2 regions of the Halobacillus sp. B23F22_5 genome follow, and region 2 is predicted to be linked to the other one. Evidence: riboswitches for the same ligand, from Rfam matches in the RefSeq annotation. Region 2 holds a riboswitch; the other holds the start of a gene.

Region 1 (16,516 bases), on a different contig from region 2:
TTATATGGAAAAAGATGTACCTGATGAATAATCACCCTTCCCCCTTCCTTGGCTCACTCCCTAAATGAAAAGCTCTGTTAAATCACACTATTGATTTTGAACTTAAGCTCCCTTTACTTGAAGACACAGTTTCGAGAGAAACTGTGTCCGTTACGGTTGTGAGCGTTTGGAGGTCCGGGAAATCACTCGCTTTCCATGGGCATGTGGTGAGCTTCCTCAGGCTTCGCCTTCCGGGATCTCACCGATCATGTTCATCCCATAGGAGTCTCGCAATTTCCCGGACCTCCTTCCGTTAAGTGAGCAAAACGGAAACTTCGGTATGCCATCCTTCAAGCATAGGGAGAGCTACTCATGAAAATGTGCTTATAACATGCATCATAGGTTTATATGGCTTATGGAAGACATCTTCATTTAAGGCAGGGATTCGTTTCTCTCATCCTTCGGATGGGGTGGTTGGGAAACTGCGAGACTCCCGCGGGAGAAGGAGTTAGGCGAGATCCCACAGGGCGATAGCCCGAGGAAGCTCGCCAGATCCCCCGCAGGAAAGCGAGTAGTTTCCAAGCCACCCCTAACGCTTTTATGGTAAAGAACCTTGAAACTGAGTCTTCCATAATACGGCCTTTTAGTGGAATAAGCCTCTAATGAAAAGTCAACAATTACGTTAAACAGAGCCAAATGAAAAGGAGAATCCCTATCATGAATAGAAAACTGAAAATCAGCCTGCTGGTCGTGTTATTTCTACTGGTAGCAGGAATAGGGACAGCCGGAGGATATGCTTTGTATTTGTCTCACAAAGCACAACAGGCAGTTTCTGACTCACAGCAGGGGCTCGGTCGAGGAGAAAAATCGGCGATGCGGGATTCAGCAGTAAACCCCTTTGATGATAATTTCTCCGTTTTGTTTGTTGGGGTCGACGATAGTGAAGAACGGGAAAAAGAAGGAAAAGCACTATCTGATGCGCTCATCCTTGCCACATTCAACGAAGAAAATAACTCAGTAAAAATGGTTAGCATTCCCCGCGACTCCTACGTTAATATCCCAGAGGTAGGGTATAAAGACAAAATCACCCATGCCCATGCTTTCGGTGGAATTGACGCTACAATCGAAGCAGTTGAGGGCATGTTCCACATCCCAGTTGACTATTATGTCCGTTTGAATTTCAATTCTTTTGTTGAGGTCGTAGATGCTCTTGGCGGAATCGAGTACGATGTACCATTTGAAATTAAAGAACAGAACAGTGATGACCAGCTAGAAGCTATCCACCTGAAGTCTGGACTCCAGGAATTGAACGGAGAAGAAGCCTTAGCTTTAGCACGAACAAGAAAATATGATAGCGACTTAGCAAGAGGGCAAAGACAAATGGAACTTATTCAGGCCATTGTCCAAAAGGCTAAAAAAGCAGAGGCGATAAATGACTACGGCAATCTCATCGACTCAATAAAAGGTAATTTCACGACAAATATGGCCTTTAACGAGTTATTATCTTTTAAGGATTACTTTCTCAATGAAAATGGACTGCAATACGATGAGATGCAACTAGAAGGAAAAGGTATTTGGATCAATAATGGCTGGTACTATGAGGTTAAAGAAACCCGTTTAGTTACAATCCGGGAGAATTTGAAGAATCACTTGGATATTGAAATGAATCACAACTACGATAGCGAGTTTACAGCAGAAGAAACTACACCTTATCATTAAAACATTTTTACAATTAAACTTGTCTTATTATTAGACAAAATATTTCCCTGGAAATGGGCAATAAATAAGACATACTGTCAAAATTGAAAGAAACAGCACTCGCCAATAATGAGTGCTGTTTTAGTTTTTATCAGATTGGCCAAAACCAACCTTTATAACCCTGCATGGTATTTGCGTGCATAGCATAAAACACTTAGAATGGGGAAATGCTACTTTTTTAGGAGGAGTTATTAACATATGAATAAAATGAGAGAAAGACGGACTCTTGAACGTTCCCTAAAACCTCATTGGGTTTGGGCCATTGCCTTTGGTTCAGCTATAGGCTGGGGTGCATTTGTCCTGCCGACGGATTGGATATCCCAGGCTGGACCTATGGGAGTTGTCATAGGAATCCTGCTCGGCGCAATTTTAATGATGGTAATAGGGGTGAGTTACGGTTTTCTTATTGAAAAATTTCCTGTCACCGGTGGGGAATTCGCCTATGCATATATCGGATTCGGTCGAACGAGTGCATTCATCGCAGGATGGTTTCTTACATTAGGTTATATGTGCGTTGTTGCTTTGAACGCATCTGCATTAGCATTATTAAGTAAATTTTTGTTTCCTGGAATTGTAAATCGAGGCTACTTATATACGGTGGCCGGCTACGAAGTGTACATTGTACAAATTTTAGTAGCCAGTGTCGCTTTGATAGCTTTCGCTTTCTTGAACATTAAGGGAGCCAGTTTTTCTGGTCGCTCCCAATTCATTTTCAGTATGGTCTTAGTAGGTGGTATTGTCTTGCTTGGTATCGGTGCGATAGTAAGTAGCGGACCAAGTCTTACTAATACGCTTCCAGCTTTCGAACCAAGCCAGTCAGCCATTGCTTCTATTCTTACAATCCTTGCACTGGCACCATTCGCTTATGTCGGTTTCGATAATATTCCTCAAGCAGCCGAAGAATTCAAATTTGAATCTAAAAAAGCTTTCGGATTAATTATCTGGTCGTTATTGGCTGCAGGGCTTGCCTATGCCGCAATGATTTTAATTACCGCCAGTACAATGCCGTGGCAAGAACTTCTTGTGCAAACAGAAAACTCTGTATGGGGTACCGGAGATGCTATTGAAAGTTATATGGGCAGAATAGGCGTCTTTATTATCGCCATCGCTGTTTCAATGGGGATATTCACTGGATTGAACGGCTTCTACATTTCTTCCAGTCGTTTAACATTCGCTATGGGAAGAGCTCGGATTCTTCCTAATATGTTCCGGACACTTCATTCGGAGCATAATACTCCATATGTGGGAATCCTGTTTACCATGGTTGTGTGCCTAATCGCTCCGTGGTTCGGACGTGAAGCCTTGCTTTGGGTAGTTGATATGTCATCTACCGGAGTAGCCATCGCTTACTTTTTCACCACCGCAACAGCTTATAAGTATTTTCGTTGGTCAGACAACCAGTCTGCTAACGGAAAGATTGCAGCTACGGCTTCACCTGTAAAGAAGCTGCTTTCCCTGGTAGGAATGGTCAGTTCGCTGTCCTTTTTAGGCCTATTATTACTACCATTCTCACCGGCGGCTCTAGGAAAAGAATCTTATATTGCTCTTGGGGTATGGGTGTTAATCGGTGTCATCTTTTATCTGACGAATATAGGTCGACAAAAGAAAATCGGAGAACAAGAATTGAATTACCTTATTTTGGGAAAAGAAAAAATATAAGCATAAACACAAATCGAGCAGGGATATTTACCTGCTCGATTTTTCATTTCTCAAACCTTCTGCATTTTTGTTTACTTGTCCCAGCTTCCAAGCTGTTAAGTCTTCGAGTGGTACTCCAAGTGTATCTGCAAACTTTTTCATGATAATTAATGAAGGATTTTTTTGGATTCCTCTTTCAATATTACTGATATAAGATTTAGAAACTCCAGAGCGACTTGCTAATACACTCAGTGACATTCCCCGCTCTTCGCGTAACTCTCTTATTCGCTCTCCAATCATAATGATCCCTCACCTCTCCTTCTTTTGTTCTTTAAAAAGAACTAAAAATTAAAAAATAAAGAAATATATACGTTCATTATAACGAATTACACTATAAGTATAATTAAAAAATTATGAAATGGAAAAGTCCATATTAATTTTAATCGTTTATTTACTCTTTAAATACTCTTTTATACGTCTCTTTACTGCTATTTTCTAACTAATTCAAAACAAGCGTTCCGCAAGATGCAGAACGCTTGTTTTTACACAAAGTTCTTTTTTTCTAATAAATCATAAAACGTTTCTCGGTCTCGATTATCTAATGCTTGATCAATCATTCTGTTAAAGTTAAGCTGCTCTAATTGTTCAAATAGGCCTTCTAATGCTTCATCATTTTCATTTTGTTTATCAACAGATTGAGACTTCTCTTTTAAGTAAGGATCTACAATGGAGTTTAAATGGGTAAGGAAGTCAGGTAATTGCAGCAGGTCGGTGACAGCCACATAGATCATCTTCTTACCACGCTGAAATACAAAAATATCGAAAACATTGTGCACCTTTTGTTTTTTGCGATCAATAATTATTTCTTTAGCCTCTAACGGAACGAAGTGGTAAAGCTCTTCATCTACATATAGAGAAAAATACTGGTAGGCCAGAACAACACGGACAAAGCGTTCATCCTCTTTGACATAATAGGGCTTCAACATTTTAATCGATAACATATCTGACCACCCTCTCATTTAATCTGAATATTCAGTATTTTATATATATTATGACGCATTCTGCGGGATATGAAAAGGAAAGATAACTGGAAAATAAAAAAACAAGCTATGTTAGTACCTTACACACATAGCCTGTCCTGTTATTTTTTATTTTGCTGTTTTAACTTCCATTCATTGAATTCCAAGAATTCACGAAATTGTTCCTTTGTTATACCTGAGTCCATTGCAGTCTGAACCAGTTCAAGCCAATCATCATCTAAGGATGAAGTCTCCTTGGATTCCTTACCTTCTATCAATTGATTGACGGAAACACCTAAAACTCTGCCGACTTTTTCTAAAAATTGAATAGATGGATTCGTTTGACGGCTCCGCTCAATTGAACTTAAATATGACTTTGCTACTCCTGCTTTTTCTGCAAGTTCCGACATCGACAGACCTTTTGATTTACGTAATTCTTTAATACGTTCCCCAATCAAGCTTCTCACCTACTTTCACTGCGATTATACCACAGCGGAAATAAGCGCTTCTACATCATTTCAGAAAAATCGTACTAATTGGCTTATCCTGTGACTTTTTACACGCAGCTTTCAAAAAGAGTTCAACTTCCGCTTTCGTTAATCCTAAAGCCCGGGCTTGCTCCATCAGCAACAACCATTCCACATCCAACCGACCGTTTAGCTGATTCTTTTTCATGAATGATCCCTCCATCACTCATCACCCAAGGCAACCCGGCGGTCATAGCCCCTAAATATGTAATTGTTTGTATGTGATGGCCTTAGACCCGTGGCTTTGCGTCCTTATCTTTAGATAAGTTTGCCTTTTCAGAAGCGATTTTTTTAAACATTCTGATATTTCATATTGTACTATAGTCCAGCAGGTTTTTCTAGTAAAATATAATCATATCATTGGGTAATAGTAACTATTTTTTATTTTTCATCAGGAAACATATTAAACAAATAAACGTTTTCCGTTTCTTCCGAAGAAAGTTGATAGGATTCTATATCTACATTTTCAAAATGTGTTCCATTCTCTTGAACAAAACTGATAGTGGTAATGAGAGTATCTTCGTCATTTGGAGGGGAGGGGTCAGGGTTAACAATTTCAATTACCCATTCATAGTCAAACCGTTCAATACATGCTTGTTGGAAAGCGATAGGCTGTTCATCAAAATAAATTTCTTTTATTTTACAGATGTTTCTTTTATGTTGTTGCATTTTTGCCCCTTCTTTCCGATAGTGGGAGATAGTATTATATTCCCTTCCTGGTTATAAAAAAACTTAATTAATAAAAAGGGACAAAGCCCACCTGAATACGGAAGGCTTGCCCCTGCTCTTATTATTTTGGTAAATATTTTTCTACGGCTTCTTTCAATCTTACGAGCCTTTGCTTACTTTCTTCCTTACTGGATGATTTTACTCCATAATAAAATTTGATCTTAGGTTCCGTGCCTGATGGACGTAAACAGAACCAGCAATCGTCCTCCAATACAAATTTCAGCACATTGGCGGCCGGAAGTGTAATTTCTTCTTGTTCTCCAGTATCAAGCTTTTGTCGGCGGGATTTGGCATAATCTTCAACGGCAAGGACCTTTAAGCCACCCGCTTCTGTCAGCTTTTCTTCACGGAAAGTATCCATGATTACCTGGATTTTTTCGGCTCCTTGCTTGCCATCAAGTTTGATAGATTGCAAATCTTCCATGTAGTAACCATGGCGTTGATAGAGAGTATCCAAAGCCTGAAGCAGGGTTTTCCCTTTTGTCTTCCAAAACAGCGCCAATTCTGTGGCAAGGACAGCTGCCTGGACGGCATCCTTATCGCGGGCAAAATCCTTGGCAAGGAAGCCATAGCTTTCCTCGTAACCGAATAAAAACTCATGTTCACCTGTACGTTCGTATTCACGGATTTTTTCCCCAATGAACTTGAAACCTGTCAGAGTATCCAACGTTTCAATATTATAGTAAGAAGCGATAGCCCGACCGAATTCAGAAGTGACAATCGTCTTGATCATAATGCCATTATCAGGAAGATCGAGGTGCTGGGATAACAGGTAGTCCAGCATCAAAGCTCCAAGCTGATTGCCCGTTAATACCTGGTATTCACCATTATCATCCGGGACAGCCACTCCTAGCCGATCAGCATCCGGATCTGTTCCGATTAATATATCGGCTCCAACTTCTTTCCCTTGTGCAATAGCCATTTCGAATGCCTGGTGTTCTTCCGGATTCGGAGAAGCAACTGTAGAAAATTCCGGATCGGCTTCGGCCTGCTCGGCGACGACATGGATGTTTTTAAAGCCGGCTTGTTCCAACCCTTTTCTGACCAATACATTAGCTGTGCCATGCAATGGGGTGAAAACTACCTGGAAATCGTCACCTGCATCATGGGTAATATGCGGATTCAGGTTGACGCTTCGAAGCTCCTTCAAATAAGCCTCATCTACTTTTTCATCAATCCATTCCAGCAAGCCCTCGGCTTCCAGTTTCGCCTGGTCAGCCGCTTCTACTTCCAATTCATTATCTATTTGATTGACCATCTCAATTACGGCCCCTGCTTCAGCAGGCGGCAACTGACCGCCATCCTCATTATAAACCTTGAAGCCATTATATTCAGGCGGGTTATGGCTGGCTGTAATGACAATGCCGCCGGCCGTATAGAGATAACGGACAGCATAGGACAATACAGGGGTTGGACGGAGGGAAGTAAACACATATGTTTTGATACCATGATTCCCCAGTACCTTAGCGGTTTCTACGGCAAATTCCTGTGACATATGACGGTTGTCATAGGCAATAACAATACCATTCTGCTTCCACGCTTCGCCACGCTTTTCTATGTATCTCGCAAGTCCTTCCGCAGCCCTGCGGATGGTATAGATGTTCATACGGTTGGTTCCAGGTCCCAGTTTTCCTCGCATACCACCTGTACCGAATTCTAAGTTCTTGTAAAAAGCATCTTCTAAGGATTGTTCATCCGATTGAATTTCTGTAAGTTTATCGCGTAATTCTTTTTCTAACAGGTCAAAATCATTCCATCGTTGATAAGAAGTCTGCCAGGTCATAGGATCATCCTTTTTGTTAGAATAATATACTCTTGCTCATTATATCAGACACACAACAATTTTTTATGACATTTAATGTCGAATTGTACTAAAAATTATAGCTTATTCTGACGAAAAGACAAGAAATCCCCAAGGCCGTTGAACGTCCCCAGGGAATTTTTTATTTATTCGACCATGAAACGACCATTTTCGCTTTCCCTTCGATTTCAAACGGATCCATTGTCGTGGGGAGGATGAAATGGCTGCCTTTTTTAATCGCATGTCGCTGATCACCGATTTTGACCATCCCTTTTCCTTCAATTACGCTGACAAGGATATATTGATCAAATCGAAATTCCGGGGACCGGCCATCCAGTTCCCACAGCACGACACCAAAATAATCTGCTTCGACTAAGCTTTCTTCTTTAAGCCCTTTATCTTTGCGCGACTTACGTTCTAGTTCTGGATCTTGATGAGGAACGGTGGTCACTTCCAATGATTCTTTGAGATGAAGGTCTCGTTTTTTTCCATCATCACCTGCACGGTCATAATCATAGACACGGTAAGTGATGTCCGAACTCTGCTGGGTTTCAAGAATTTGTACGCCTGCTCCGATTGCATGAATGGTACCACTAGGAACATAGAAGAAATCCCCTGGATGAACTTTGACTCTGCGCAACAGCTGATCCCATTCCCCGTGTTCCACCATAGACTCTAACTCTTCCTGGGATGTCGCATGATGACCAAATACGATTTCAGCGCCTTCCTCGCAATCGATGACATACCAGCATTCCGTTTTTCCATATGCTTCATCTTCTTTATCTTGCGCATAAGTATCGTCAGGATGGACTTGTACAGATAAATCTTTTTTAGCATCGAGAATTTTAACTAATAGGGGAAATTCATTCCCCTCCTGGTTACCGAACAACTCCCGGTGCTCATTCCAGGCTTCTGTCAATGTCTTTCCTTCCAAGGGCCCGTTCATTATCTCATTCGGTCCATTGGAATGAGCCGAAATCCCCCAACATTCACCTGTATGCTCCGATGGGATTTCATAGTTGAAGATTTCACGCAGCTGCGTGCCCCCCCATATCCTTTCTTTGAATACCGGTTTTAGAAAAATCGGTTCGTTGTACATGAATCATGCTCCTTCGATTAAGTATTCCTATCCGTTTCTAAAATTGTACTATATCAAGAATAGGATAGCTATCGTTTCGCTACATGGAAAAAGCTTGCTATACCGGTATATCATCCGGTAAGCAAGCTTACTTTTTATGATGAAAGTGCGTCTGTCAGTGGTGGTACGATTTGTTTCTTGCGGGAAACGACACCTTCTAAGACTGCTTTATTCTCAGACAATGTAACGTCAAAAGCTTTTTCTACAGCAGCCGACTTATCACCCATCACTACTGCCGTCGAATCGTTCGTCAAAATATCTGTAACGACGAACACAAACAAATCCAGGCCTTTTTCATCGATCGCTTTTTGCATTTCTGCTTCAATCTCAGCCTGGTTGGCAAGTACTTCACTTGTATCAACCGTGTTAACTTGGGCTACTTCAACGTTTGAACCGCTCATGTCGAAGTTCTTGGCATCGAGGCTGATCAGCTCTGCCATTGTTTTATCGCTGATATCAGCTCCTGCTTTCAACATTTCCAGCCCGTACTTTTCTGCATCAATACCTGCGATTTTCTCTAGTTCTTTCGCTGCTGCAACATCTTCATCTGTACATGTCGGTGATTTGAATAGTAAGGAGTCAGAGATAATCGCTGATACCATAAGTCCAGCCATTTGCTTGCTGATCTCAACGTTATGTTCTTTATATAATTTGTTCAGGATTGTAGCGGTACAACCGACCGGTTCGGCACGGTAGTAAAGAGGACCCTGTGTTTCAAAGTTTGCAATACGATGATGGTCGATGACTTCCATTACCTGAACTTCATCAATATCATCAACGCTTTGCTGCCGTTCGTTATGGTCGACAAGGATGACCTGCTCTACTTCGTCAGACGCCTTTTCGATCAGACGTGGTGCTTCTACACCGAATTGCTCCAGCGCGAATTGCGTCTCGCCATTCACCTCACCCAAACGGACCGGCTCGACGTCCTCCCCAATTTTAGACTTTAAATCAGCATAGACAAGCGCTGATGTAATCGTGTCGGTATCCGGATTCTTATGTCCGAAAATTAACTTTTTAGCCATGATAAAACTCCTTTTTTGGTGATATATGTCGCTATTATAACATTCATTTTCTCCAGAAGGGAGAGAAAAGCTGAAAACGAATCACCCCGGAGCATCCATAGTTTGGAGGGATCCGGGGTGTGCTTCATTATTATTTTTTAGCTGGTTTTATAAACTCTTGTTTCATAGGGTTTTAGTGTGAAGTTCTGAAGTATGTTAGGTGCTTCATAATTGCTGATTAATAGCTCGCTATTTTGTACACCATTGAATTCTTCAGGGATATAAAAATCTACTTCATCTGCTGTGAAATTGTTGATGACCAGGAGTCTTTCATCGTCCAGCTCACGGATATATGCAAAGATGTACTCATCCTCTTCCAATAAAGGACGGTAATCACCATATACGATAATGTCGTGTTGTTTGCGAAGAGTAATCAACTGCTTATAATAATGAAAGATGGAATCTTCGTTCTTCAAATTTGCTTCAGCATTAATCGTTTTATAATTTGGATTAACTGGAAGCCAAGGTTCTCCATCTGTAAAACCTGCGTGTTTACTGGTGTCCCACTGTACAGGAGTGCGGGCATTATCTCTTGACTTTACATGGATGGCCTTCAACAATTCATCAGGATTTTCACCGGCTGCTACTCTCTCATGATACATGTTCAAGGTTTCAATATCCTGATAGTCTTCGATACTATCAAAATGAACATTCGTCATCCCGAGCTCTTCCCCCTGGTAAATATACGGCGTACCTCTCATCATATGCAGAGCGGTGGCAAGCATTTTAGCTGAAATTTCGCGATAGGCTTCGGAGTCATTACCGAAACGGGATACGACTCTTGGCTGATCATGGTTGTTCCAGTAAAGACTATTCCAGGCTTCATCTGATAAGCGTGTCTGCCATTTTTTGAAAATCTTTTTCAACTCCACTAAAGACCAGGGACGCGGATCCCATTTCCCGCCTGGACCTGCATCAAGGTCCATATGTTCAAAATGGAACACCATATTCAATTCTTCCCTGTCCTCCCGTGTATAGAGCTCCGCCTGTTCCGGAGTCACCCCTGGCATTTCACCGACAGTCATAATGTCGTATTCAGCCAATACTTCCCGGTTCATTTCATACAAGTAGTCGTGGATTTTCGGTCCGTTCATGAAGTACTTGGCACCGGAGGCGTAAGTCTTCCCTTCCACTGCTTCTCCATCTGCATAGCTCGGATCTTTGGAAATGAAATTGATCACATCCATGCGGAAACCGTCGATTCCTTTATCGAGCCACCATTTGATCATGCTGAACACCTCGGAACGGAGTTTTGGATTCTCCCAGTTCAGGTCAGGCTGTTTCTTGGAAAACAAGTGCAGATAGTAATCATCTGTAGCTTCATTGTATTCCCAGGCAGAACCACTGAAAACCGATTCCCAATTATTCGGTTCCTTGCCGTTTTTACCGGGACGCCAAATATAGTAGTCACGATACGGATTATCCCTCGATTGCTTTGCTTCCATGAACCAGTGATGTTCGTCTGAAGTATGGTTGACGACCAGATCCATGATCAGCTTCATCCCACGGTTATGTATTTCGGCAAGCATCCGATCCCAATCTTCCATCGTGCCGAATTCATCCATGATTTTTTGATAGTCGCTGATGTCATAGCCATTATCATCATTCGGAGATTCATAGACGGGAGACAGCCAAATGACATCGATTCCCAGTTCCTTTAAGTAGTCCAACTTTTCGATAATACCGGGAATATCACCAATTCCATCACCATTGCTGTCATTGAAGCTGCGGGGATAGATTTGATAAATGACACTCTCTTTCCACCAGGTCCGTTTCATAGCAGATTCCTCCCTCATAAGTTGCGCAAACGTTTTCCCGTTCATTTTAACATAAATATAGCAACAAAAAATGAATAAGTTACCCTGGAAGATCTAGTATTTATGAAGTCGAACGAAACACTTGCCCCTGTGTTGATACATCGTATCAGCTATCAGACTGAATGATGAATTTAAAGCCTGCTTAGAAAAACTTTGAACAAATCAAGGAAAGATTGTCTGCTTTAAAGGGGATTACCTACCTGGTATCCCTCCAAGGCTATCCATCCAATAAATCACATACAATTTTTAAAATACTTATCGAAAGACTATACCCAGGTATAATATTTTTTCTATATGTCCGGTGATAAAGTATAACTAATGTGGATACGCCAAGGAAAATGAAAAGGAAAGGTGGGAAAAGTATGGAATCTCAAGACGTAAACCAGACCTCTGGTGCAGCGACAAGTCAAGATGTAGAAGATAATAAGTTGATGGCTATTCTTGCTTATTTTATTTTCTTTATTCCATTGCTTGCTGCAAAAGAATCTCCATTTGCCATGTTCCATGGCAATCAGGGATTGTTGTTATTCCTGTTAGCTGTGGCAATCAATACAGCAGGTACGATCATACCTGTCATTGGCTGGTTAGTAATTCTGCCTTTTGGAAATATCTTAGTTTTCGTTCTCTGGGTCATGGGTATTATAAACGCATCTAAAGGGGAATTAAAGCGGCTTCCGATGATCGGAAAATACGATATCATCACAGTGCCCGAACAAAAATAAAGCGTGCTTGCTGCTACAATCCCAACCATCTGAGAAGAACAGGTCTCCCTGTTCTTCTTATACATTTCGCGTTATTTCCATGATTCGCTTGATGAGTTGCGTACGATTTTTAACCTGAAATTTCTTCAATACACTGCTAACGTGCTTTTTGACAGTTATTTCTGTAATATAGAGTTCTTTTGCAATAGCTTTGTTCGAATACTCCTGGTGGATGAGACGGAGAATTTCCTGCTCCCGAGGCGTCAGTCCCAGCCGCTTAATCTGTGCAACATCCAACGATTGTTCTTGAGAATACATCCGAACGACAAGCTGCTTCAAATATTCAGCCAGCCTCGTCCCCCTGACATCCAAAATATATGTCGGTGAAGGCGCATTCGGACCATAATCATAATGAGTGGCCTTTGTGACTTTTTCAAAACCAAATACTTGGATCAATTGTTGAAAAAAAGGAATCGGTGTAGAAGTGATGATTCTTCCTCCAGATAGCAACAAAGGAAATAAACTATATAGCAGATAAGAACGTGTTTCCGCATCATTTGTATCCAGACAATCGAGCATACGGATGAACCAGCCGGACCGTGTGTCCTCTGAAACTGCATATTCTTTTTCCTCATTAGTCGTCAAGCTGGTAAAATAAGCACGCGAGACTGGTTCCTTTTTCAGATGTGGAATTGTTCGACGGTTAATCGGCACGATAATCGAAACTCCTATCGTTTCACCTGACTTACTCTTTACTAATCTGCATACGTCATTGCCCAATTTCCTCACATAATCCGCTCCAATCAGCTCGGATTCTTTCTGGTTATGCTCGAAAGACACATAGTGCTTGTAGGTTTGTTTTGACTCACGATGATAATAATGGGCGATACTCTCCGAGAACTGCTTGCCTCGCCTTTCAAAATAATTTTCTACCTCCGGGAAATTGTGGTCCCCTACTGGTTCGATATAAACATCCGATGAAGCAGGAGCCTGAAAGAAAGCAGACTGAATCATCTCTTCATCCAGATGATAAAAGAATTCGGCCATTTCTCTTTCCGCTTCTTCATTGGACTGAATACGATCCAAATAATAAAAAGCACTATTCATTTTTAACGTTTTATACCTGTCTGGCTTACGGTGCTTTAGATCGAAACAAATAGCAGAGCGCACCAGGTCATGTAGCGCCCAGCCACGCTTATTCCTTTTTACAAAGGAAAGCTGGTTAAGCTTTCCAAACATCGAAAACTCAATTTTTTCTTTTGTTACATATGCCAAAACCTCCTGATCAAAATGCCGAAGGATTGCCGCTGCTTCCAATAGCTCTTGCAACTCCGGGTCAGCTACTTCGCTTAGCCAGCGCTGTACCAAATATGAAAAAAGCTCATTTCCTTCTTCCTGTTGGAGCATAGCACCGAGATCTTCGTCACGGTTGATCACACTTAATGATAAAGTTAATGGATGCCCTCTGGTGAAATACCAATATTCACTAATGGCATCTTTACTGCTAATCCCCGCGTTATAAAGATATTGCTGCGTCTGTTCCTTATCAAAAGATGATATTTCCAGTTGTTTAATCAACCTGCGCCAGGAAGGGGATTCTATCCATGAACCAGTCAGCGGTTGACGGCCCGCCAGGACGATCGACACGTTTTCGGGAAGCTGTCTTAGGACAAAGTCACGGAACCATCGGTCGAGATGGTTCATTTTTTCGTACGTATCAATTGCCAGAATTAGATGATGAGTTTTTGCAGCTTGCTGTAATCGTTGAAAACAATCATTCATTGCGGGAGAAGAAGGGTGAACTTGATCAGCAGCTGACTGGGTAGCTGCTTCTAACATCGTTATGATATGCCCGGCAAGCGTTGAAGGAGAATGGAGGAAATCTTCACTATCTAAATGCAAATAGATGGTTGCTTCCATTTGAAGGGCTATCCGATGGAATGCATGTAGCAAAAATGTTTTACCAACGCCTCCGGTTCCGTAAAGGTGAAGAATCTGTTTATTGCTGTCACTTCCACTAATAAAATTCTGGAATTCTTCCAGCTCTTGTTTTCTTCCAATAAAAATATCATTTTCACTCGTCATCAAATGCGTGTCTAAACCTTCCAAAGCCGTTCCTTTATCAGGTTCAGGAAAATACATGCCTCGCCCTCCTTATTTAAATGGCCGTTTCAGTAATATGCATCCAGCTTTTGAACTTTAGAATTGAATGTATGAGAGAGGTGTATGGATGAAACAGTGGTTAAAACAAATATCTGCAAAACGCAGTCCTCCTAATAGTATATTAGTTATATTTTGCTTTATCGGTAAAAATTCCTGTTTTTTAGTAAAATAGATCTATGAAACTGTTTTATCATCAAAAAAAGCGTGGAGTGGTCTCCACGCTTTCTAATTATTTAGCTGCTAAAATTAAAGCTCCTTTTATGCCGGCTTCATTGGTCAAGCCAGGCGGCACAATATAGTTATCTACGCGATCTGGAGTCAATAACGGAGAGCTGACATAACCGTTCAGCATGTCCACTACGTTTTTTCTGATTAAATCGAACAAATGGGATTGCTGCATTACGCCGCCCCCCATGATCACCCGTTCAGGTGACAAAATGTAAATGTAATTGACGATTGCCTGCGCTAAATAGTAGGATTCCATTTCCCTTACCAGTTCATTGTCTGTTAAATCTTTACCAGGTTTTCCCCAGCGCTGTTCAATGGCAGGACCTGCCGCCATTCCTTCCAGACAGTCGCCGTGATAAGGGCAGGTTCCTGCGAACGTATCTTCTTCATGACGCCGGATAGCAATATGCCCCATTTCCGGGTGGGATAATCCTTTCAGTGTTGTACCGTTCACGATGGCTCCGGCGCCAATGCCAGTACCGACCGTAATATAAAGGCAGGACCTCACATCCGTAGCATTTCCCCATAAGGATTCAGACAAAGCTGCCACGTTGACGTCAGTATCCACAACTACCGGAACGCCTGTATGTTTATTGACTTCGTCTGCAAGCGGAAAATCGATCCACGCGGTCTTTGGTGTCTTTTGAATTGTTCCATAGGTGCCTGTTCCTTCATTTAAATCAATCGGACCAAAGCTGCCGATGCCTATCCGTTCTATACCGGTATTTTTAAAAAACTCATAGACTTTGGGCATTGTTATTTCCGGCTTTTCTGTAGGAATCACGATTTTCTCATAAACGTCGCCATCTTCATTCCCGACTGCACAAACAAACTTCGTACCTCCTGCTTCAATTGCACCAAGCTTCATAGATTTTCTTCCTTCCCTTATATCATTTTCATCTAAACGTCCTGATGGATAGCGTTATTTCTCAGCTTCCATGCTGTCAGTTTCAAACGCTCTTTCCCTTTATGCACAACCTTCATCATGCGTTCATCAGGGTCAGCAAAAATGCGTGATGTGAATACTTCTTTTCCATCATTGACAAAGATCTCAACGGAAGAATGGTCAATGAATACGTGCATTTGCTGTAACCCTTCCACTAAACGGCAACTGCGACTTTCTGTATTGCCATTCGCCAAACTGGAACGTTCCATAGTAAAGTATCCTGTTTCTTTACTATACGATAATTTAAGATAATCGAACAGCTGCAATTCAAATTGGTTAAGCGAGCCATCTACATCCATTACCAGTTCAGAAGTACGGGGAAGCTCATACGATAAATCAACTCCTACTACTTCTTCAAACAGCTTTTCTTCCCGCAGCTGTTCTATTTCTTTTACCGGCAGTTGATACAACTTTCCATCTACAAGCTTCAGTTCTCTCGGAAGCGTCAGATTATGGATCCAATGATGCTGAATTGTCGGATGGTGTTTTTCGTTTTGATCAGGTACCCCCATCCATCCAACAAGTAAGCGTCTGCCTTTTTCATCAAGCATGGATTGCGGGGCATAAAATTCAAATCCTCGGTCTAATTCGGTGAAAATTCCATGTTCCAGCTTCCCCTTTTCATAGTCCATCTCCCCGACGACATAACCGGTTTGATACTGATTATTGAAATCGATACCTTGCGCTTCCACTCCTTGAGGAGAAACAATCAATACATCTTTTCCATTCAAAGAAAAGGCATCCGGGCATTCCCACATATAACCGAGTCCTTCTACAGGGCCAGCCAGCTCGCCTTTATGAATCCAGTTTTCCAAATCCTCAGACTCAAGAAATGCTACCGTTCCCTGATTTCCCAGAGTTTGTGCACCAACCACCATGTACCATTTGCCTTCATGCTTCCAGACTTTTGGATCACGGAAATGAGCGGTATACCCTTCAGGGAGCTCGAGTTTTACACCTTGTTTTATAAAGTCAATCCCATTTTCCGATTCTGCCAGGCATTGATAA
Region 2 (16,516 bases):
AGCTCAGCAGCCGCTTGCTGTTACCATCATTTTCGGATTGACGATTTCCAGCTTGTTCACGCTGTTATTGATCCCGGTCGTCTATACCTACTTCGATGACCTTTCCAATAAAGTGACTGGCTGGTTCCGTAAAGAAAAATAAGGCAATGTGCACGAACCACATGGTCCTCAGGAATTAAATCACTGAAGTCCATTGGTAGAACCCACTGCCCCATGTTATAAGCAATGAAAGTAGTTGAAGAGTTACTTATAAAAATCGCCTCACTTTTCGTTTTTTGTTGGTTTGATCGCTTACATTAACGAATGAGGCGATTTTTGGTATGTAAAAAAGAGATTTTTGCATTGTTGATTGCCAATTTGGGCAGGGAAACGATGAGACTCCTACGGGAGAGGCAAGGCTGACGAGGCCCCGCAGGGCGAAGCCCGAGGAGACTTGTCGTCTTCCCCGTGGAAAGGGAATCGTTTCCCAGCCCCACTTTTCCGGTATCAACAATAACGAAAAAAGGCTGTCCCATAAGTCTCTTATAGACTTATGGGACAGCCTATTATGTTTTGTAAGTAATGTTAGTGTGGAGGTTCATCCGGCTGAATCATTCTTTTGTTTCGCATACACCTTCAACTGGTTGACCAGTTGCTTTCGGACCGCTTCTGTCGTAGACAGCTGGATACCTGCCTGAACCTTTTTACCAAGGGGTTTCAGCCAGACGATTTCACCGTCGACATCGAACTGTTGATTGACGAGCATGAATTGGATGAATATCATATCCCCTTTTTGATATGCATGTGCAGGAAGCTCGACTTTCATTCCGTTTAAACTGATATCTAAAATATACAGTTCACCTTTTGTCTGTTCACTGGTGTTTGCGATGAATTTCGCCGCCAAAGGTGGCTCGAATGAATAACGGAAGGCTTCATTTCTTCGGTAGTACATAATTTCTCCTCTCCGCTCCGTATTTTAGTAGAAATATCAATTCTCGTCCCCATAGCGGTCGATTTTGATCAGGTCCCAGGTCGTGACGATTCCAAGGGGTTTACTATGCTGGGCTCCATCCGCTGTGATGATGACTGCTTTCAGCTTCAGATTCTGTTCGAAGCTGCGTTCGAATGAAGATTCCAAATCGAAGATAGAATTTTTTTCACTTAAAAAACGGACGTTATGGTTCTTTTCCAGCTGCAAAATGTCGGAAGCGCGGACATCACCCATCTGGATACAGTCATTGTGCATGTTTCGTGACAGCCAACGCACGACCCCATCATTCGTCAACAGCCCCAAAAACTGCTGATCCTCTCCGTAAATAGGGAATTGGGACACTTTAAAACGATTGAAGGCCTCGACAATTTTTGTCAGATGAGAGTTCGATTTGAAAAATAGCACGGGGCGTGTCGCAACATCGATTGCTTTCGGCGGCTGATCAAGCGTTTGTTTAATTTCTTCAATTTCTTCGACGACCTCCCGGTGGGGGTAGGCAATATAGTAATCATCGCGGATTTTTTCATGGACAAGCGCGTTCCTGAGCTTTGCATATTGTTTTAAATTGTCAAAATGATGCCGGATGACACTATGCTTCATCTTCGAGCGTTGAAGCAGTTCCATGAAATTGTCGTTTTTCGGGTAACCGTTGATCACTTTCAGTTGCTGGTGAATCTGGTTGAATGCGATCTCGAATCGCTCGGCAAGCTCCAGTTCTTCTTTAGACCCGTTCATCGTTGACACCTACTTTGTATGTAAAAATGATGTTTCCTCTTATTATAACGGATTCCCGGTTAAAAAAACATCAACGCAGGCGGTTCGGCTTAGTGGGAACGCCAAATTAATGATATCCTTACGGAAAAGGAGTGAGCTAATCATGAAAAAGTTACTGTTAACCGGTTTCGAGCCATTTTTAGATTTTCCCATCAATCCAACGATGGAAATTGTTAATCAACTGGACGGCAGCAAAATCAATGACTGCGAAATTATTGGAAAAGTGCTGCCGGTCGATTTTCACGAATCCGGGGAGAAAATGCTCGCGTACATAGAGGAAGTGAATCCAGACATCGTCATCGCGCTCGGCCTTGCAGCTGGCCGGACGAAAATCACGCCGGAGCGAATTGCAATCAACTGTAATGACGGCCCGGTTGATAATCGGGGCCATAAGCCTGACGGAGAACCTATCATAAAGGAAGCGCCGAATGGATTGTTTTCTACCCTGCCAATCAAAAAGATAACCGCGCGGCTGCAGGAGAATGGCTACCCTGCGGAAATCTCCAACACAGCGGGAGCGTATTTATGTAATAACGTCATGTATCATGCGCTTTATCATTTTCATAAAACAGACCAAATCAAGCCTGCAGGTTTTATCCATATGCCAGCTTCCCATGATCTCGCCATCCGGCATGGCAAAGTACCAAGCTGGGCCCAAAGCGATCTTATCGAAGCGATTCACCTGGCACTGGATACCGTAACTTCAATTTAGGACACACGGCCTATCACCGTGTGTTTTTTTGCATATAAATGACCAAATGATAATAAAATGTAATAAAGTTTCATAAAATATATTGTATTAAGTAATATTATTTTGTAAGATATACAGTAAGTTGAAAATATTTGATATTGGAGCAAAGCATATGAGCAATCAATTGATTTTTATACAGGAAGCGCTGGACAGCTGTAAGCCTTCTGAAAAGAAAGTAGCCGATTACATTTTGCAGCATCCCGATGAAGTCGTGAATTTATCGATTCAGAAGCTCGCAGAGAAAACCGAAGTGAGTGAAGCGACAATCATCCGGCTTTCAAAAAAGCTTAAATGTAAGGGTTTTCAAGATCTCAAGTTGACCATCGCAAGGGAAATGGCTGTATTTGAAACATCGACAGAAAAATACCAGGACATCCCTGATGACGATTCTATCGAGTCGCTCATCAACAATGTCTCCTATAACAATATACAGTCCCTGGAAAATACACTCAATATCCTGGCACCCGAAGATGTGGAAGCCGCCATCCAATTGATGACCAAAGCACGCAAGATTGCGGTTTATGGCATTGGTGCTTCCGGTTTCATCGCACAGGATTTCAAGCAGAAACTGACCAGGATCGATAACTGGTGCGAAGTCGGTCTCGATATCGATGCCCAGCTGACGATTTCAGCCAACCTGACGAAAGAGGATGTCGCATTTGGGGTCTCCTACAGCGGCCAGACTCGTGATATCTACGAGTCCTTGAAGGTCGCCAAAGAAAATGGAGCAACGATCATTACGCTTACAAAAATGGGTGAAAATCCAGTATCAACCCTGGCTGACATTGCTTTATATACCACCTCATTGGAAAAAAACATCCGAAGCGGTGCCACCAGCTCACGAATTGCCCAATTAAATGTCATTGATATTTTGTTTCTCGGAATCACGCGTTCCAATCAAGCGGCTAACATCGAAGCCCTTGATAAAACAAGAAAGGTGGTGAAAATGATTAAGTGATCACAACCTACATGCAGCATCTCGTGGAAAACCGGGAGATTCCAGGCGCCGTCGTTCTAATTAATGTCAAAGGGGAACGGAAATATTTCAAGGCGTTCGGGGGTTACCAGGCCAGAGACGGGGCCAGTAAGAAAATTACAACGTCTACGCGGTTTGATGCAGCCTCGTTAACGAAAGTAATGGCGACGCTGCCGGCAGCTCTTTTTCTGATCAATCAGGAAAAACTGGACCTTCATGCACCGGTTCAACACTACATCCCAGAATTCACCTTCAAGCCCATCACCATCTATCATCTATTGACCCACACAGCAGGACTATCCGCCGACTTATCTCATAAAAGCCGGTATCATAAACGGAATGTCTTTCATGAAGTACTCACTTCAAAACTTGTCACCCAACCAGGTGAGACAGTGAAATACACAGACCTTGGCATGATATTACTGGGAAAAGTAATAGAAAGAATCAGTGGAAAAACTTTAAATCACCTGGTAGAAACAGAGCTTTACCCACACTGGAACATGCCCAACACTACATATCTACTAACCGAAAAACAGAAGACGGAAACGGCCTCGACCGAATGGGACAACGGGCAGTTTCTCCAGGGAGAGGTCCATGATGAAAAAGCATTCCAGATGGGCGGGGTAAGTGGAAACGCCGGGTTGTTTACCACTGCTGAAGACATAGAAGCCTATGGGCTGAAATGGCTCTACCCTGGTTCACAGGCTGTGATTGCTCCGTCCTTACTTAAAGGAGCGAGCCAGGAACATAAGCAAGGCCGCGGGCTCGGCTGGGAGGTTTGGAACAGCAAAGGACCGCCGCCTTCATGCGGAGAGCTTTGGCCGAAAGGATCGTTCGGCCATACCGGCTTCACCGGCACGAGCCTCTGGATCAATCCAAAAGATGAAATCATAACCGTTTTTCTGACGAATGTCGTGCATTATGGAAGAAGTCATAACCTGAAAATGATTCGTAAAGAATTACACAGTCATGTGCATCAATGTTTTGCAAAATAAAAATTTATTTTTACAGGAGGTAAGAAAATGGGGAAAATCACGAAAGGTTGGATGATTGGATTTTTAGCGTTCATTTTGATTTTAACCGGCTGTTCGTCAGATGCAGGGTCAGAAGAAGGCGGCGACAGCAGTAACGAAGAGAACAGCGATGCTGTTACATTGGAAGTCGGGAGCTGGCGGACGGAAGATACAGCAAAGTACGAAAAGCTGTTTGAAGCTTTCAACGAAAAGCATCCTGACATCAAGTTAGAGTTCAAACCATCGAAAAATACCGAATACAATACGATTTTGAACACGGAATTGAAAAGTGGAGAAGGACCAGACATCCTTCAGCTTCGTCCTTATGCAGCGGGTGCTGAGCTCGCTGATGCAGGTTACCTAGAGCCGATTGACGATCTTAATGGATTGGATACATTCCCTGAATCATCTTTAATGGCAGCGCAAGGTTCTGGTGGTACGCAATATGGTGTTCCGTTGAACATGAGTACGACGCAAATGTTCTATAATAAGAAGATTTTTGATGAACTGGGATTGGAAGAACCACAAACCTATGAAGAGTTCATTGAAATCAATGAAACTTTGAAAAAGGAAGGGTACACGCCGCTTGCGATGGGTACCAAAGAAGGCTGGCTGATGTCTTTGATGCACGGAATCGTCGGACCATCTCAATATGGAGCTAACGAATTCGTTGAAAAAATTGAAAACGGAGAAACCAATTTTGTCAGTGATGAGTTCAAGGCTTCTATCGAGGCGATGGACGAATTAAAAGCTTACTTCCCGGACAACTATGAAGGTCTTGGAATGGAAGACATCCGTACCTTATTCTTTACAGAAAAAGCAGCGATGTTCCCGTTGGGAAGCTGGGAAATCGAAGTATTGAAGGAAATGAACCCTGACCTGCAGCTTGATTTCTTCACGATGCCATCTGCTGTCGGCAAAGAACCTACCATCACGACATGGGTGGATGGATCTTACGCGATCAATGCTAACTCTGAACATAAAGAAGAAGCGAAGAAGTTCCTAGAGTGGATGACGACAGAAGAGTTCGGTCAAATGTTCACGGAAGAATTCAGCATGGTCAGCGCTGTGCCTGGTGTCCAATCCGATAACCAGCTGGTCAGCGATCTAGCCAAAGCGGCAGAGGAAAACTCTACACCATACCTGATTCTGGTACATTTCGCAAAAGGAAATCCATCAACGAAAGCAACCTTGGAAACAGAACTGCAAGGTATGTATTTAGGAGAACAGACACCTGAAGGAGTAGCCGAAGCGGTCCAAAAAAGTGCGGAAAGCTACTACGAGCCTTTTCAAAAATAATTAATCAAGGCGGTGAATACGTTGAATACTGCTGAATCTCAAGTCAAAGCTGTCAACAAGCCAGCTGCAAAAACGAAAACCAAAAGGAAATGGAAAAGATGGGCCATCCATCTTTTCCCTATTCCCGCCTTAGTTATTTATGGACTATTTATTGTTTATCCAATTCTTGCTGCATTTACATACAGTTTATTTGATTGGGATGGACTCGTCCGTGGTGCATTCATCGGACTGGAAAACTTCCAGGCTCTATTTTCACTGGAGCCATATAAAGAGTTATTCTGGAATGCTTTCCAGCACAATATCGTTTACTTCTTAGGACAGTTGATTGCACAGAACGGGCTGGCATTCATACTCGCATTCATCATTTATAAAAAAATCAAAGGGGCGGAATTCTTCAAAATCGCCTTCTTCATGCCTCGTCTGCTATCGATTATCGTTGTCGGTTTCCTCTGGAAACTGATATTGAACCCGAACTTCGGGGCACTCAATGTGATTTTAGGAAAATTCGGTCTGGAATCGCTGCAAAAAGCGTGGCTTGGCGATCCGGATACGGCACTGACAGCTATCATTCTCGTAAACTCGTGGTTCGGTTTAGGGTTTGCTGTGTTGATTTTCCTGGCGGGTATGCAATCGATCCCTCACGAATTGATTGAGGCCGCGACGTTGGACGGTGCCAAAGGGTGGAAGATGATGAGCAAAATCATTATCCCATTGATGATGCCTGCGATTACTATCATCACTGTGCTGACATTCATCCAGTCGTTCGAGGCATTCGAGCTCGTGTATGCCATGCAGGGGTCGCAAGGGGAGCCGTACCATTCAACCGACACACTGGCAATCTATTTCTATCGTCTTGCGTTCGGCGGGTCATCCGGCGGCGGATCGTCTGCGATTGGGTTAGGGTCGGCATTGGCAGTCGTGTTGTTCCTATTTATATCGGTTTTCACAGCAATCTTGCTTTATTTCATGAGGAAAAAAGAAGTAGAAATGTAGGAGGGGATGAACATGAAACAAAACATCTGGACCAGGCCGCTGTATTACGTCATTGCTTTTGTAGTCGCATCCATCAGTTTGTATCCGATATTCCTGATGATCATGTCCTCCTTCAAGCCAAGCAACGAAATTTTCATGAATCCGTTGTCCCTTCCGAAAAGTTTCAGTTTGGAACCTTACCGGAACCTGCTTGAGCAAGTGCCGTTCATGACATACTTCTATAATAGCGTCGTCGTAAGTGTAACGGCGGTGCTGTTGATATTAATTTGCGGCTCGCTTGCGGCTTTCTATATCGCCCGGTATACCTTCTGGTGGAATAACGCGCTGTTTTTCTTTTTCCTGATGGGGATGATGATTCCGATCAAGTTAGGAATCGTGCCCTTATTCATTTTGATGAAAGACCTTGGACTGACCAACTCGTTATGGTCATTGATCTTCATCTACACGGCCACCGGAATTCCATTATCGATACTGATTTTGACAGGTTTTTTCCGGACAATGCCGATCGAGCTGGAAGAAGCGGCCCGGATCGATGGCGCGACCGATCTCCGGATTTTATGGAATGTCCTCTTGCCATTGATGCGTCCGGCGCTTGGAACGGTCATGATCATCAACTTCATTCAGGCGTGGAACGATTTCTTTTTCCCGCTCATCTTCATCTCGAATGAAATGAAAAAGACGATTCCAGTCGGGATGCTGTCGTTGTTCGGTGAGTATTCTGCCGATTGGGGAGCGTTATTCGCAGGACTGACATTATCTTCGCTGCCGATGATGATTCTTTTCTTCATCGCTTCAAAACAGTTCATGGAAGGACTGACTGCCGGTGCCATCAAATAACAGATACTTTATCGGAATTGATGGCGGAGGCACGAAAACAGAGCTTGTCATCGGTGATGAGACCGGAAATGTGATGTTGTCGAAAACAGGAGCGTCCACGAACTTGAAGTCACGAAAGGAAACCCAGGTGAGAAATACTGTCCACCAGTTGCTTAAGGACGCTATTGCCACTACCCCGGAGCATATTTTCGTAGCGGCAGCTGGCGGCGACCGCAGGGAAGATAAGCATCGCTGGAAGTCATGGATAAGTGACATTGTTGGTGCTGACTGCGCTATTACCGTAGAAAATGATGCGATTGCCGCACTGGCTGGCACGACTTTTTCTAAACAAGGGACTGTACTGATTGCCGGAACCGGTTCAATCATCTATTCGTTTCAGCCCGGAGCTGATCCGATACGTACCGGGGGGTGGGGCTACCTGCTTGGCGATGAAGGAAGCGGGTTTGATATCGGCAGGCGCGGACTGCAGGCAGTCATGCAAGCGTATGATGGCAGGCAGGGAGCAACCGCATTGACGGATCGTTTATTGAAGCGATTTGGTTTAAAAAGCCCGGAAGAATTGATTACGTTCATTTACGAACATGAATATCCGAGGCAGGTGATCGCCTCAACAGCAAATGAAGTGATAGCGGCCGTATCGGAGGGCGATACGGTTGCAGAGAGCATCGTGGAAACTGCGATAGAAGAGCTGTTACAGTTGATCGAAGCACATAGGAAAAAAGCAAACGCTGTATCACCAATCGTTCTGGCGGGCGGAATTTTTCAATCCCGATACTTTACGGAATTATTCCGACACAAAAGCGATATACGTTTCAATCCCAAGGTTGAATTTTTACAAGCGGAAATGCCGCCGGCCGTTGGTGCGTACTGCTGTGCCTTACTTGAAGCAGGTATATCGGTGACCGATACAGCGATAACCACCATGAAAGAGTCATATAAGCAAGTCCAATCAAAAACAGAGAAATTGGGGGCTGAATGAATGGGTGACACAAAAGAAAGAACGTTAACCGAGTCAAGACACAGCAAGTCCCACCAACTGGATGAATTATCGACCATGGAAATCATCAGGCTGATGAACGAGGAAGACCGCACCGTTCCTGCTGCGATTGAAAAAAGCCTCCCGCAGATCGAAGCAGCGATTGATGTCATTGTCGCCGCATTGAATCAAGGGGGCCGGTTACTATACATAGGGGCTGGAACAAGTGGCAGGCTGGGTGTGCTTGACGCTTCCGAATGTCCCCCGACATTCGGGGTTCCGGAAACCCTGGTCCAGGGTATCATCGCTGGTGGAGATAATGCGTTGAGGCATGCGATCGAAAATGCGGAAGATGATTGGGACGAAGGTGAAAGAGCGATCCAGGAAGCGGCTGGTCCAAAAGATGTCGTGGTAGGTATTGCTTCAAGCGGGCGTACGCCTTATGTATTGGGTGCCGTCGACGCAGCCAAGCGCCTTGGAGCAAAAACAGTCGGACTGACCTGCAATGATAACACGCCATTGACGTCAGCAGTCGACTACCCAATTGAAGCATTAGTCGGGCCAGAGGTGTTGACCGGATCGACCAGGCTGAAAGCCGGTTCTGCCCAGAAGATGGTCCTGAATATGCTCTCGACCGCCTCCATGGTCAAAACCGGAAAAGTCTATAAAAATTTAATGGTGAATGTCCAGGCGACCAACGAAAAACTGAAACATCGCTCGGTATCCATCATCCAGGAGCTGACCGGCGCCTCTGAATCAGACGCACGCGAGGCGAGTGTCAAGGCAGAAGGAGATGCACGAATCGCCATCCTGATGCTAATGTTCCAAATCGAAGCGGATAAAGCTCGAACTATTCTAAAAGAAGAAAATGAACACTTTTCAGCGGCAGTCAAACGATTGAAAGATCAATAAGGGTGGCAGATGTGGAAATAACCTAATTCCTTCTTTCAATAACATGGATGATTAAAAAAATTGAAAAAACAACAACACAAAAACGTCCAGGGTTTCCTCCCTGGACGTTTATTTATTTCGCCTTTCTTTCTTATAGGTAACGCAATAAGCCTTTTAATGAGTCTAAATACTCAAAAACAACCCCTTAAACCCTATTAAATTTCCATTTTTTATCATTCGACAAAACTAGAACTGATTGCCTGACAATATTCTACAAACATTAACAAGCATTCTATAGTATATTCTACTTAATAAATAAGACAGATTCTTCAGAAAACGGCAAACTTGTTGAAAAATGAGGGCGCAAAGTCGCAGGCCTAAGGGATACGTTTTTTAAAAGGAAATGCTACTATGGCGGCTGGACTACCTGGAAGACTATTAATTGGAGGATCCTAAATCGATGACAATTTCAAAACAGTCGAAAACAGAAGGATTGGACACAGAGTGGGTGGAATTGATGAAAGAGGCAAGAGAGTTAGGAATGAGCAAGGATGATATCAGGGCATTTTTTTCCTTGATAAAAAGAGATAAGCAGAAGTCGTTGCACAGGTAAAGGCTCGTGGCGTGCCTAAGAGAACACTCTCCTTTCTTTTTATGATATAATTTTCTCCGAAAGAAGGTGAGTGGGCATGATTGGCGAAAGGATCCAGACGATTCGTAAACAGCGTGGACTATCATTGACAGAATTGGCGGAACGGGCAGACGTTGCAAAATCATACTTGAGCTCAATCGAACGGAACTTGCAATCGAACCCTTCTATTCAATTCCTGGAGAAAATTTCTTCCGAGCTCGATGTTTCGATCCATTACATAATTCACGGCGACCAGGAAGAGCAGTATTTAGACAATGACTGGATGGAACTCGTAAAGGAAGCGATGGAGTCAGGTGTCACGAAAGAGCAATTCAAAGAGTACCTCGAGTTCAATAAATGGAAAAGGACACAAAACTAATAAAACCCTTGCAAAAGACGGGTAAGACCCGGCTTTTGCAAGGGTTATTTTTTTGAAAAACTAGTTTTTCTCAGTAGCGTGGCCGCCGAATTCATGACGAAGAGCGGATACCACTTTTCCTGTGAACGTATCGGTTTCCTGGGATCGATAGCGCATCATCAGTGCTAGGGCTATTACTGGAGCCGGAGTCTCGAAATCAAGCGCTGTTTCCACCGTCCACTTTCCTTCTCCGGAAGAGTTCATGACTCCCTTTATTTCATCCAGGTTAGCATCTTTACGGAAAGCATCCTGCATCAGTTCCATCAGCCAGCTGCGGATGACGGAACCGTGGTTCCAAACTTTAGCAACCTCTTCGTAATCATAGTCGAAAGGACTTTTTTCCAGCAGCTCGAACCCTTCACCAATAGCAGCCATCATGCCGTATTCAATGCCATTGTGAACCATTTTCAAAAAGTGGCCGCTGCCGCCTTTTCCAGTGTATAGGTAGCCATCTTCGACAGATAAATCATGGAACAATGGCTCGATGGTACCAAAAGTTTCTTTGTCACCGCCAATCATAAAGCAGGCTCCATGACGAGCACCTGAAATTCCGCCGCTCGTTCCGACATCGAAAAACTGAATACCTTTCGCGCTAAGCTTCTCATGATTGGCGAGCGTTTTTTTATAATTTGAGTTGCCGCCATCAATCAGGATGTCTCCCTCAGTTAACAAAGGTGACAATTCTTCGATCACCTGGTCGGTGATTTCCCCGGCAGGTACCATCATCCAGATGACACGTGGGGTATCGAGCTGATCAACAAGCTCCTGATAGGATGCAGCACCGCTGCCGCCTTCTTTTTTAAAGCTTTCGACAGACTCTTCATTTACATCATAAGCAACAACTTCATGATTTTTCTCTAACATTTGGGCTCCAATGTTAAAGCCCATCTTTCCTAAACCGATTAAACCTGCTTTCATATGGCAAACCTCATTTCTATAATTTTTATACGAAAATACTTAACACAAGTGCAACACCAAATCCTGTAAGGCCAATCAATGTTTCCATCACTGTCCAGGATTTCAGTGTTTGGGTCTCAGTCAGGCCGAAGTAACGGTTGACTAGCCAGAACCCTGAATCATTGACATGGGAAACGACCGTGGCACCGGAAGCAATGGCGATCACTAACAGACCAAGCATTGGTTCACTGACCTGGAACGAATCGAGCAGCGGGGAAACTAGTCCGGCTGCAGTAATCATCGACACCGTCGCGGATCCCTGGGCAATTCGAACGATTGTCGCAGTGATGAAAGCGAAAATGATGAGTGGCATTTGTACATCTTTCATCAAGTTAGCGAGTATGTCTCCAATACCAGAGGTGATCAGCATTTCGCCAAAGACACCACCGGCGCCGGTAACCAGGATAATGATACCGGCTGGTTCCAATGCTTTTGTGGTGATCTGCTGGATTTCTTCTTTTTTATAACCACGTTTGTAACCGAAGACATAAAAGGTCAGCAGTGCTGCAACCGTCAGTGCAACAAATGGGTGACCAATGAATGTCAGAATGCTTTGCAGCTGGCTGTCTTCCGCGAGTACCAGACTGGCAGTCGTATTGAGCAGAATCAATACCAGCGGCAGGGTTATAATGCCGACGACACTTTTGAAGCTGGGAAGGTCACGATCGTACTCTGTTTCTCTGATTTGTTCCATCATATATTCTGGCACACCGATATGGATTTTTTTAGCGATATACTTACCGAAGATCGGACCAGCAATGATCATCGACGGAATACCAGCCATGAAACCGAATAGAATCACCCAGCCAAGATCAGCGCCAAGCAGGGATGCAACCGAAATTGGTCCTGGTGTCGGCGGGATGAAGCTGTGGGTAACGGCAAGACCGGCTAATAGCGGGATACCAAAATATAACAGCGATTTCTTCGTTCTCTGTTGCAGGCTGTACAGGATTGGAGCAAGGATGACCAGTGCAACATCAAAAAATACCGGAATGGAGACGATGAATCCTGTCAGGCCGAGCGCCCAGCTGATGTTCTTTTCACCGAATTTATCCATGAGCGTCAAGGCTAGCCGTTCGGCACCGCCGGATACCCGAAGCATTTCTCCGAACATGGCGCCAAGTCCGATGATAACGGCGATAAACCCTAGCGTCCCGCCCATTCCTTTTTCTATCGTACCGATGATATCCTGCAACGGCATACCGACAACAAGTCCAATGATAATACTGACGAGCAGGAGCGCGATGAACGCCTGCAGTTTCGTACGCATAACCAAAAATAATAGCAATAAGACACCGAGGACGGCGGTAATAATCAGTCCTGCAGTTGAATACATTACAAAAATCCCCTTTCTAGTCTAACTTAGTTGATAGTTTCTGATCCCCGTGACCGTGCTTTCGCTGAAAGTCAGAAATCGCTTTGAACTCATGGCCCATTTGGCGGGCAAGCCGCAAAAATATCGGCTTCAGGTCACGGTAGACATGAATATTTTCTTCAATCGGGCTGTGCTTCACTTTCGTATGGATAACTTGTTTGACGCTGGAAATGTCATCAACCATCCGAAGGGCTTTCATCGCTAACCAGGCAGCGCCGAGACACGAGCTCTGGTGACTCTCCGGAATGACGATGTCGGCTTCAAAAATATCAGCCATCATCTGCCTCCATAATTCCGAACGGGCGAAACCTCCTCCAGCACGGAATTCCTTCGGCTCAACACCTGCTTCAATAAGGGCTATCACCACCGAATACATTTGGAACATCACGCCTTCCAGTACGCTTCGTACCATATGGTTTCGGCCGTGATTCAATGTCAGGCCGAAGAACATGCCCTTCGTATCAGCATCCCAGAATGGGGCGCGTTCACCAGTCAGATAAGGGAGAAACAACAGACCATCAGCGCCAGGCCGGATCTTTTCGGCTCGTCTGGTGAGCTCCTTGTACACCTCCCCATCATTAATATCAGGGTAGAGCTCATCACGAGCCCATCGGAAAGCAATTCCGCCATTATTGATCGGACCGCCGATTACCCATTGTTCATCGGTTAGTGCGTAGCAGAAAATCCTGCCTTTTGGGTCAACGGTGGGGCGATCTACCACAGTGCGGATGGCGCCGCTCGTTCCGATTGAGCAGGCGACAATCCCTGGATCGATGGCCCCCACGCCAATATTGGCCAGGACGCCGTCGCTGGCTCCAATTACTACTGGTGTGCCAGTCGGGAGGTGAAGGCGGTCTGCCAATTCATCATCCATTCCATTAATGATTTGTGTCGTAGGTCCCGGCTTGGATAGTTGTTGTTCTGAAATCCCGGCCAGTTCCAATGCTTCCTGATCCCATTCCAGATTTTCCAAGTGGAAAAGTCCAGTTGCTGAAGCAATCGAATAATCAATAATAAATCGGTGAAACCAGCGGTAGATGATATATTCTTTGATTGAAATCCATTTATCCGCCTGGGCAAAAATTCCCGGTTCACGCTTTTGGAACCATAACAGCTTTGTGAGTGGTGACATAGGGTGGATCGGCGTTCCGGTTCTGAGATAAATTTCATGACCGCCATTTGCTTTTAAGGCTTCTGCCTCTTCCACTGATCGCTGATCCGCCCAAGTGATGACATTGGTCAGAAGCCTGCCGTTTTCATCCAGGGCAAGCAGGCTGTGCATGGCGGCACTAAAGCTGATGCCTGCAATGGCAGCACCCCTTCCAGTGGCTTTTTTTGCTGCCTCCTGGAGTGTATATGTCACTGCCTGATAGATCTCTTCCGGATTCTGCTCTTTATGGGTCGGAACAGGAGAGTAAAGCGGGTAACCTTTTTCCACTTCGGCCCAGATCTGTCCCGCAGTATCGTATGCGAGCGTTTTCGTACTGGTGGTGCCGATATCTATAGCAAGTACGACAGATGTTTTCATCCATTTCCCTCCAAACTATGAAGCGTTTTCAGATTAAAATATAACAATGAAAATTATTTTCTTTGGTTACGATTATACAATAAATTTTTTTCGATACAACCCATTATTGTGAAAAAATATTTCATCAGATTGCTTTTCATTAAATTATAAATCGTTTAAACTGATTACATGTCTTGAAGAAAAGGGGGAATGCATTGTGGCTGAAGCGCCTTCGCACGTAATGCAACGAATTCGATCGTCCTATCAGCAATTCAGTGAAAAAGAAAAGCAGATTGCTGATTACATCATTTCCCAGCCGGAAAAAATTGTCCATTCATCAATCAACCAGGTCGCGGATGACTTGAAAGTAGCTGATGCAACTGTATTCCGCTTCTGTAAGCGGCTCAGTTTCAAAGGGTATCAGGCATTGAAAATCGCACTGGCCTCCGAGCTGGTCAGCCCGATCAAAGACATCCATGAAGAAATTGATGAGAACGACTCCGAAATGGAAGTTATGAAAAAAGTTTTCCAGGCAAACATTAATGCCATTGAATATACGAGAGAAATACAAAATGAAAAAAATTTTCAACAGGCCCTTGCCTATATTCTTGGCGCCAGACAAATTCATTTTTATGGCAATGGGGGATCTGGGGTGGCAGCACAGGATGGGCAGCATAAATTTATGCGCAGCGGTTTACCGAGCCATGCCTATACCGATACCCATGTCCAGCTGATGGCGGCATCCCAGCTGGCAGAGGAGGACGTGGCATTATGCATATCCCATACCGGTGCAAACAAGGATTTGCTTGAAGTTATCGAGGTTGCCAGAAACAATGGTGCCAAAACGATTGGAATTACTAATTATGCCAAATCACCATTCAGCAAGGCAGTCGATGTCTGTCTGTATACCGTGGCTCCTGAGACCGGCTATCGTTCCGAAGCACTATCTTCAAGGCTGGCTGAACTATCCATCCTCGATGCACTGTATGTCAATTATAGTGTCAAAAGGAAAGACCAATCTCAGCAAGCATTGGCGAAAATGCGGAAAGCAATTGCGAGGAAACGAGTGTAGAAAGGTTTTGAAATAGGGTAAGGAATCCAGAGCAAATCAGGAATTACCATCGAAGTTTTTTCAAAGAACATTCCTATATAAACGCGAAGAGAGCATCCAACTTCAACTGGTACAAAAAGAGAAAGGAACATTTAAATATGGAAATACAATTCTCACATAATAATAGAAAAGGAACCATTCCATGGCAGTTTTTCTTCAGGTAGTCTTTCCGGTACTGCTCATCTTTGCGGCCGGTTATGTCATTCAGCTGGTAGCCCGTCTTGATATCAAGTCGCTCGCGACCATAACGCTATACATCATGCTGCCGAACCTTGTATTCAACACCTTTTATGAAGCTGAACTCAATCAGGAATACGTTATGATGGTCATTTTTGCTGCTATTTTGCTTGCTGCAATAATAGTTATCAACAAATTGGCCGCTAAACTCAGAAACTACGACCAGGCGACTGAAAGCGGCATGATTTTATCTACTGCATTCATGAATTCCGGAAACTATGGGACACCGATCATCCTGTTCGCTTTTGGAAAAGAAGGCTTCATGTATGCCGTTTCGTTTATGGTTCTGCAGGCGATTATTATGAACTTTTTTGGCGTTTATTACGCAGCAAGAGGAAGTGCCGGCATTAAGCTGGCGTTCCAATCAGTACTGAAAATGCCGCCGACCTATGCAGTGATTGTAGCTTTAATTATGAATCTAGGTTCGATTCCGGTACCGGAGAGTCTGATGTCAGTCATCACCCTGGTCGGAGATGCCACAATACCTACGATGATGATCACCTTAGGCATGCAGCTTGCAGAAATAACGGTCAAAAATATGAACTGGATAAAAATCAGCTATGCTGCTTCCATCCGGCTGCTGGCATCTCCATTAATTGCTTATGTGTTGACGCTGATGCTGCCGATGGATCCGATGATGGCTAAAGTATTGATTGTAGCCGCGGCTTGTCCATCAGCCGCTACGACAACAATGTATGCACTCCAGTTCGACGCTAAGCCCGGGCTTGTATCAAGTATCACCCTGGTAACTACTTTACTTAGTCTCATTACCATTCCCATCTTACTGATACTTTTAGGTG

Evidence for each region. Region 2 has a riboswitch for cyclic di-GMP ahead of ACGTN9_RS02915 (anti-repressor SinI family protein). Riboswitches for the same ligand answer to the same signal wherever they lie in the genome.
Region 1: linked by a shared signal. The riboswitch ahead of sinI (DNA-binding anti-repressor SinI) and the one ahead of ACGTN9_RS02915 (anti-repressor SinI family protein) in region 2 are both predicted to bind cyclic di-GMP.

The regions. Positions count from the first base shown of each region.
Region 1 covers NZ_JBIEKI010000003.1:104,391-120,906, forward strand. The annotation lists gene ACGTN9_RS05955 (YigZ family protein) at 1-31, shown strand, start outside; gene ACGTN9_RS05960 (LCP family protein) at 697-1,698, shown strand; gene ACGTN9_RS05965 (APC family permease) at 1,945-3,396, shown strand; gene ACGTN9_RS05970 (helix-turn-helix domain-containing protein) at 3,424-3,675, opposite strand; gene ACGTN9_RS05975 (IDEAL domain-containing protein) at 3,918-4,376, opposite strand; gene ACGTN9_RS05980 (helix-turn-helix domain-containing protein) at 4,517-4,852, opposite strand; gene sinI (DNA-binding anti-repressor SinI) at 4,908-5,069, opposite strand; cyclic di-GMP riboswitch class I at 5,096-5,204, opposite strand; gene ACGTN9_RS05990 (hypothetical protein) at 5,303-5,590, opposite strand; gene ACGTN9_RS05995 (phospho-sugar mutase) at 5,712-7,433, opposite strand; gene manA (mannose-6-phosphate isomerase, class I) at 7,594-8,550, opposite strand; gene ACGTN9_RS06005 (manganese-dependent inorganic pyrophosphatase) at 8,685-9,614, opposite strand; gene ACGTN9_RS06010 (glycoside hydrolase family 13 protein) at 9,752-11,431, opposite strand; gene ACGTN9_RS06015 (DUF4870 domain-containing protein) at 11,833-12,192, shown strand; gene ACGTN9_RS06020 (LuxR C-terminal-related transcriptional regulator) at 12,250-14,313, opposite strand; gene ACGTN9_RS06025 (ROK family protein) at 14,564-15,430, opposite strand; gene ACGTN9_RS06030 (sucrose-6-phosphate hydrolase) at 15,463-16,516, opposite strand, start outside.
Region 2 covers NZ_JBIEKI010000001.1:598,624-615,139, forward strand. The annotation lists gene ACGTN9_RS02860 (efflux RND transporter permease subunit) at 1-142, shown strand, start outside; gene ACGTN9_RS02865 (PilZ domain-containing protein) at 578-931, opposite strand; gene ACGTN9_RS02870 (CBS domain-containing protein) at 968-1,705, opposite strand; gene ACGTN9_RS02875 (pyroglutamyl-peptidase I) at 1,848-2,456, shown strand; gene ACGTN9_RS02880 (MurR/RpiR family transcriptional regulator) at 2,608-3,453, shown strand; gene ACGTN9_RS02885 (serine hydrolase domain-containing protein) at 3,450-4,466, shown strand; gene ACGTN9_RS02890 (ABC transporter substrate-binding protein) at 4,494-5,783, shown strand; gene ACGTN9_RS02895 (carbohydrate ABC transporter permease) at 5,889-6,776, shown strand; gene ACGTN9_RS02900 (carbohydrate ABC transporter permease) at 6,789-7,613, shown strand; gene ACGTN9_RS02905 (N-acetylglucosamine kinase) at 7,600-8,592, shown strand; gene murQ (N-acetylmuramic acid 6-phosphate etherase) at 8,593-9,501, shown strand; cyclic di-GMP riboswitch class I at 9,809-9,911, shown strand; gene ACGTN9_RS02915 (anti-repressor SinI family protein) at 9,941-10,093, shown strand; gene ACGTN9_RS02920 (helix-turn-helix domain-containing protein) at 10,170-10,490, shown strand; gene gnd (phosphogluconate dehydrogenase (NAD(+)-dependent, decarboxylating)) at 10,551-11,447, opposite strand; gene ACGTN9_RS02930 (GntP family permease) at 11,473-12,822, opposite strand; gene gntK (gluconokinase) at 12,839-14,389, opposite strand; gene ACGTN9_RS02940 (MurR/RpiR family transcriptional regulator) at 14,586-15,440, shown strand; gene ACGTN9_RS02945 (AEC family transporter) at 15,622-16,516, shown strand, end outside.